3 regions of the Bacillus sp. CGMCC 1.16607 genome follow, and region 3 is predicted to be linked to each of the others. Evidence: riboswitches for the same ligand, from Rfam matches in the RefSeq annotation. Region 3 holds a riboswitch; each other region holds the start of a gene.

Region 1 (2,270 bases), on a different contig from region 3:
AGGCTTTATACACATTTCCTTCACTAATCTCAATATCTGTAATCTGAGCGGTCATTTCCACATTCACTTCATTTTTACCAATACGTTCAAGCTTTAACGGAACAGGTGGTTGATTTAAATCTTTATGTGTTTCAATGAGGTTTGGAGTTGAAGCAGTCGTTTCAGCTTTTTTTTCTTGTTGTGGTTTTACAGATGTGGTATCAGTATTGCATGCTGTTAGTAATAGAATCATAGAGGCAGTAGTTAGAGAATATTTCCATAATTTTTGATGAACCTTCATGTTATTTCCTCCTAATAAAAAATTATTTTAATATGTGATTACAAGTTAATTGTATTCTCTGTCATGAATGATTAACGTGACTGCCATCACGCATTTTGAAAGCGTATTTGAACGTTATGTGAACTACTTCACATACATGTGATATATTCCACATTGTTGAATATTAGTCCCTATTTTTATAGTAATAATGTTATATCGGGAAAATTTAAATTAAGTAAATATTTTTTTGGTACATTAATATTTGACATCACAATGGAAAACCATTATAGTAAATTCCAATTAAATATTTCTTATCCAGAGAGGTGGAGGGAATTGGCCCTAAGATACCTCGGCAACAGGCACTACTTAGTGCACTGTGCCAATTCCAACAAGTGTTATTTGCTTGATAGATAAGAGGTGCGGTCGAAGAACATAAATAACCCCTTCTTGCTATTGTAAAAGCGATAAGAAGGGGTTTTTTATTTTATGATTAGATCGGAGGCGTGGTTATGAATATTTTTCGCGAAACAGAAGAGGAAACGAAGAAAGAGTTTCTTATAAATGAACTATTGGAAATGGGAATTTTCAAAAGTAGAAATTTACAGCTTTTCGAACTATCTTTAGCTGAATTGGAAGAGGAATATCAAAAATTTAGAGGAAGTTAACTAAATAGGCACTGGCAGCACTCCCCTTGCATATTGTAAAAGAAAAAAGGTGTGGTGGACAAATGCTCCATACGGTTAAGCTAGGTGAGTATTTGGCTTTAATTGCCTCTAATTATCGAATCTCATTACAAAAATTATTGGCTGCAAATCCAGGAATCAATCCAAATCATTTATTTGTCGGTCAAAAAATTCAAATACCCGGTTTGCCTGATCCAAATACGATTCCTTATCATATTCAAGTTTCTTTAGGACAAAGAAGACTAACATTATTTCATCACGGGCAAATCTTTAAAACGTATCCAATTGCCGTTGGAAAAATACTTACTAAGACTCCGTTAGGTGATTATGTAATCGTTAATCGCGAGCCGAATCCAGGCGGACCGTTCGGAGTTCTATGGTTGTCCCTTTCAAGACGAGGCTATGGTATTCATGGAACGAATAATCCATCTTCGATAGGTAAGGCTGTGTCTCATGGCTGTATTCGCATGCAAAATAAAGATGTATTAGAATTGGCTGGTTATGTTCCGAATGGTACAAGAGTCATCATCCAAGCATGATTTTTTGGGGATATTTTCTAATGTCCTGAGGGATGCTAGTGATAGGCATCTTGTTTGAAATAAGAAATATAGGGGGCTACTATGTGAAGAATGAGCCTAAATTTCCTTCTAGAGAACATCTTGATCAAGCTTTTACCATTCTTCAAGACAAAATTACGAGAATAGCAGTAGAGGAAGAAGAGGAAATGCTGCAGATGGAACAAGAACAAAATAAAACGTAAGATGGTTCTCTCCTAAGAGGACCATCTTACGTTTTTAAGGATTCAAATTCGGAACTTTTTGAAGGATCTTCTTATGTTCCTTTATTACATTTACACGTAATGACCATAAAAGAAAAATCAAACCGAAGAGGAAATATAATGAACCATTAATAACACCCATAGTTCTTGGATCGAAGACCTCGAGTAATACTCCGGTTAAAAACATTGAAAGTCCTAATAAAGTATTCGCCAGTGTCGCAGATAAACCAAAATACATTCCTTGTAATTTTAACGGAACTGTTTCCATTACGACAGTATCAATTAGCGTATTGCTAACACCACCAAAGATGGTTAAAATTCCAAATAACAAAACAACAAGAGCAAAAGATTGAGATTGACTGACGATGAACAAAATTAAACCTTCCACCATCATACAGATAAAAGCGAATAACAGGTAATGACCCTTTATCCATTTCGTTATTATTGGACTAACGATGAACCCCGTGCCAAGTACACTGTACAAAATTCCAACTCCCAAGTCAGCCGCCTGAAAAGTGTCGATCGCATACACACTAATAAGCACATTTTC
Region 2 (2,270 bases), on a different contig from region 3:
ATCATGGTTTTCCGACTTACTGTCAGAATACCGTGTATATTCACCTGATACAATAGGTCATCCAGGATACAGTTCAGAAACAAGAATATCTGCAAAAGATAATAGTTTTGCTTTGTGGATCCTTGATTTAATGGATCATTTTCAAATTGAAAAGGCTGCATTTGCGGGTCCATCCTATGGTGGGGGAATTATCTTACGCCTTGCTACCTATTTTCCCGAAAGAATAGCTTGTTCAATTCTATATGCCCCGGCTGGAATTTTACTAGGGTCAAAGATAGAAATGATCAGAAAAATATTAATTCCACTTCTAAGCTTAAAAATGACGGGAAATAAAAAGTATATGAAAAAAATAGCAGATGCAATGTCAGATTATTGCATGAAGGATATGGATGCTGACATTATTATGGAGATATTCCGAAGTACCAAATTAGAACAGGAAATGCCAAAGCTGACAACAGCAAGCGAGCTCAATAAATATTCAGCTCCGACAATGATTATTGGTGGGAAAAAGGATATTTTCTTTCCAGGTGAAAGAATGATAGAAACAGCTAAAAAGATCATTCCTAATATTACTGCTAGCCATTTCTACGATATGGGCCATTTCGCTTCCGAAGAAATGCTAAAGAAGATAAACCGTGATATGATTTCATTTATAAAAACGTATTATTAGTCTGAATGATTCATAGATTAATTTTCGATTCTTTCACCTATAATGTAAAAGCCCGGTAATAAAAAATATCGGTATAAGAACCTTTCCCTTATCATTAACAATGAAACTTTTTTGAGAAAATAATAATAAAATGGTTGACTATGTAAGAGAAACGTATTATCCTTAGTTTTGTTAAATAGTTAAATAATTTAATTCTTATCCAGAGAGGTGGAGGGACATGGCCCTGCGAAACCTCGGCAGCAGATTCTCCTTAGAAAATACTGTGCCAAATCCATCAGGTGACAAGACCTGAAAGATAAGAAGAGACGATTTATTATTCAATCCTCTTCTTTCTTCAAGAAGAGGATTTTCTGTTTTGAAAATAAATTTAGGTAATTTGTTATTTTAGAATAATTATATTATTATTTAAAAATTTAATAATTTTCTTATCCAGAGAGGTGGAGGGTCTGGCCCTATGAAACCTCGGCAGCGGGTTCTTGAAAAGAATACTGTGCCAATTCCATCAGGAAGAAATAACCTGAAAGATAAGATGAGTATTTGTTCGCTAGAAGCTCCTCATCTTATTTATGGTGAGGGGCTTTTTCAATTGTATAAGGAGTGATCATGAAGTGGAAAAGGTTTCATTTTGGCTCGAACCAACTTAATTGATCAAGTTGTGAGTTGGGGATAAGTGGAAATTAATTTAGGGCTTTTTCAAACTATAATTCATAGTATTCTTATAGGAAAACTAATTATTTGTAAGGGGTTGATTGAAAATGATGTTTATATTTAAACGTTTAATGGCAATGATCGTTACCCTGTGGATTATTGTTACACTTACATTTTTTATTATGCATTACATTCCAGGCGATCCGTTCGCAACAGATGCCAAAGCATTGCCAGAAGAAACATTAAAAAACATGCGAGCAAAATACAACTTAGATGAACCTTTACCGATCCAATACATACTTTATTTGAAAAATTTAGTCCAGTTAGATTTAGGTCCTTCGATTCAATCAAAAACAAGAGATGTAAATACGCTAATTTTGGAAGGATTCGCTCCTTCGGCAATATTGGGAATTCAATCTCTTATCTTGGCTATTATTTTTGGTATTGGTCTAGGTGTCATGGCAGCCCTTCATCATAATAGATTGTTAGATTATCAATCAATGTTTATAGCTATTATTGGAATTTCTGTTCCAAGCTTTATTTTCGCTCCCTTACTTATTAAATATGTTGCAGTCGAATGGGGACTTCTGCCAGTTGCTTCTTGGGGAACATGGAAACATACCTTATTGCCAACTCTTGCTTTAGCAGTCGGACCTTTAGCCATTATCGCTCGTTTTGTAAGAACCAGCATGTTAGAAGTCTTAAATCAAAATTATATTAAGACGGCTGAAGCAAAGGGCTTGACAACTTTTGAAATTGTTTGGAAACACGGGATTCGCAATGCTCTTATTCCGGTCGTTTCGTTTATAGGTCCGCTATTCGCTGCAGTTATTACAGGGACCTTTGTTGTTGAAAAGATTTTTGCTATTCCAGGGATCGGAAAATACTTTGTAGATAGTATTTTTAACCGTGATTATCCCGTGATTTTAGGAACAACAATTTTCTATAGCGT
Region 3 (2,270 bases):
TCCATGTACACCACCACCAGCATTGATAATAGAGTCAGTACCGAAATCATTGATTAATAACGGAACGAGTCCTGGATGAATTCCTGCCGATGGAACAGGGAATGTCTTTAAAAAGAATTCATCTTCTTTCAAAAGCTCTTGTTTGATTGCCAATGTTTTCACTTTCTCAAGTGCAACCGATCCATATGGTGAAGGGAATAAGGAGAAATCTGCTCCAGCATATCGCAGTAATTTTCCTAAAATCAAAGCATGTGAGAATCCGTAATGACTTGAAGAAAGAAAAGATCCACTAACAGCAGGGTGAGCCATTATCGGTAATCCAATTTCTTGATCTTCACGTAATTCTTGTAAACTATCTAATCCGTATGAAAATACATTAAATAATAATACATCTGCTCCTAATTCAGCCGCTTTTCTTGCTTTATCTCTTAGACTAGATGATCTTCCTGTTAAATTAACAGCATACAAGGTTCGATTGCCCGTTTCTTCAAGAGTTGTTTTTAATATTTTCTTACCAGCAACAATTCGTTTTTCAAATGGGGTAAGTTCGTTTTCAAAGAGAATTTCATCATCCTTGACGATGTCAATTCCACCAAAGCTTTGTGCCATTAGTTGTTTAGATAAAAAATCAAGATCTCTACCGATTACGCCTTTGAAAATACTCATGAGTAGAGGACGATTGTAGACATTGAGCAATTTTCTAATGCCTTCTATTCCGTATCTAGGACCCGGAAAAGCTTTTTTTAACTGTTCAGGGAAAGTTAAATCGATAAGTTTGACTTTACCATCAAGCGAAAGCTTTCCAAATACGGTTGTTAATATCGCCGGTATATCCGCTGAAAAGTTTAGAAGCGGATAGGCAATTTTTATAATGGCTTCGCCTTCCTTATCAGTTATCTCTTCAATCGAAACAACTTTACCTTTATGCTTTTTCAGTTGATTTTGTTCAAGTTCAGGCAGGTCTGTCCAAGAACCGATGGTTAAACCTAAAGCTATTTCTTCAGCTTTTTTTAACGGGCTTCCATTTATTTCTTTTATCAAATACGTTGCTATTAAATCATTCATGATGGATACTTCCTTCCCTAAAGCAATAAAAAAACCTCTTCAAATAAGAAGAGGTTAGCGTGACAAACTAACGTCCTCTTATCTATCAGCTTTATGCTGCAAGAATTAGCACCGTGCTTTATGAATTATTCATAAAATCGGTTGCCGGGCTTCATTGGGCTAGTCCCTCCGCCTGCTCTTGATAAGAAAATCGTTTATTCTATTTTAAAGTTAATGATATTGTTTTCTCAAATTAATATGGATTATGACAGGATTTTTTTAAGTTGTCAACATATTTTTTAGAATATTTTCAAAGATTGGATTCTTCTAACTGCTTCGTGCATCCTTTCTTCCGAGGTTAATAAGCCAACGCGAACATAACCTTCCCCATAACTCCCAAATCCAAGTCCAGGTGCGACAGCAATTTGCACCTTCTCTAATAAATAGTCGGCAAATTCTTCTGAGGTAAATCCTTCTGGGACCTTTAACCAAGCAAAAAAGGAACCCTTTGGGGCTGTTACATTCCATCCGATGGACTTCAATCCCTCTATCAGTACATTTCTTCGTGATTCATAAAGATCGTTTAGTTCTTCTACACATTGTTGTGAAGCGTTTAACGCCTCTGCTGCAGCTTCTTGAACCGCGCCAAAAATACTCACATATAAGTGATCCTGCATAAGTTCAATCGTTGAAATTACACTTCGATTTCCGACAGCAAATCCAACCCGCCAGCCAGCCATATTATATGTTTTTGATAATGTATAAATCTCAATCCCAATATCTTTTGCACCTTCCGTTTGTAAGAAGCTAAGAGGCTTTTTACCATCAAACCCAATGGCTCCATAGGCAAAATCGTGAACAACACAAATATTGTTCTTCTTTGCCAGCTCTACTGTTTTCGAAAAAAATTCAGGTGTTGCAGTTGCACCTGTCGGGTTATTTGGATAATTAATAAACATAAGTTTTGACTTCTCTAGAATGGCAGGATCGATATTTTCATAATTTGGTAGGAAATGATTTTCTTCAAGTAAAGGCATAATAGCCATATTTGCCTTTGCAAGGGCTACACCTGATAAATAATCGGGATAACCGGGATCAGGGACTAGTATGGTGTCTCCAGGATTTAATAGGCATTGTGGAATTTCTACAAGCCCTGCCTTCCCTCCGAACAAAATAGCCACCTCTTCGTCTGGATTCAACTGGACACCATATTCTCGTTCATAAAA

What was found. A riboswitch is a leader RNA that binds a small molecule or an ion and turns the genes downstream of it on or off. The one in region 3 is predicted to bind S-adenosylmethionine.
Region 1: it holds a riboswitch for S-adenosylmethionine, as region 3 does, so the genes downstream of both, fbpA (Fur-regulated basic protein FbpA) here and mtnW (2,3-diketo-5-methylthiopentyl-1-phosphate enolase) in region 3, are expected to answer to the same signal.
Region 2: it holds a riboswitch for S-adenosylmethionine, as region 3 does, so the genes downstream of both, ACFSO7_RS10365 (ABC transporter permease) here and mtnW (2,3-diketo-5-methylthiopentyl-1-phosphate enolase) in region 3, are expected to answer to the same signal.

Annotation. Positions count from the first base shown of each region.
Region 1 covers NZ_JBHUJX010000012.1:162,873-165,142, forward strand. Annotated here, with positions in the region: gene ACFSO7_RS08005 (multicopper oxidase domain-containing protein) at 1-280, opposite strand, end outside; SAM riboswitch class I at 568-676, shown strand; gene fbpA (Fur-regulated basic protein FbpA) at 769-924, shown strand; gene ACFSO7_RS08015 (L,D-transpeptidase family protein) at 987-1,481, shown strand; gene ACFSO7_RS08020 (hypothetical protein) at 1,565-1,702, shown strand; gene ACFSO7_RS08025 (MFS transporter) at 1,737-2,270, opposite strand, start outside.
Region 2 covers NZ_JBHUJX010000018.1:34,661-36,930, reverse strand. Annotated here, with positions in the region: gene ACFSO7_RS10370 (alpha/beta fold hydrolase) at 1-670, shown strand, start outside; SAM riboswitch class I at 863-972, shown strand; SAM riboswitch class I at 1,093-1,201, shown strand; gene ACFSO7_RS10365 (ABC transporter permease) at 1,429-2,270, shown strand, end outside.
Region 3 covers NZ_JBHUJX010000008.1:396,896-399,165, reverse strand. Annotated here, with positions in the region: gene mtnW (2,3-diketo-5-methylthiopentyl-1-phosphate enolase) at 1-1,065, opposite strand, end outside; SAM riboswitch class I at 1,141-1,253, opposite strand; gene ACFSO7_RS04795 (pyridoxal phosphate-dependent aminotransferase) at 1,344-2,270, opposite strand, start outside.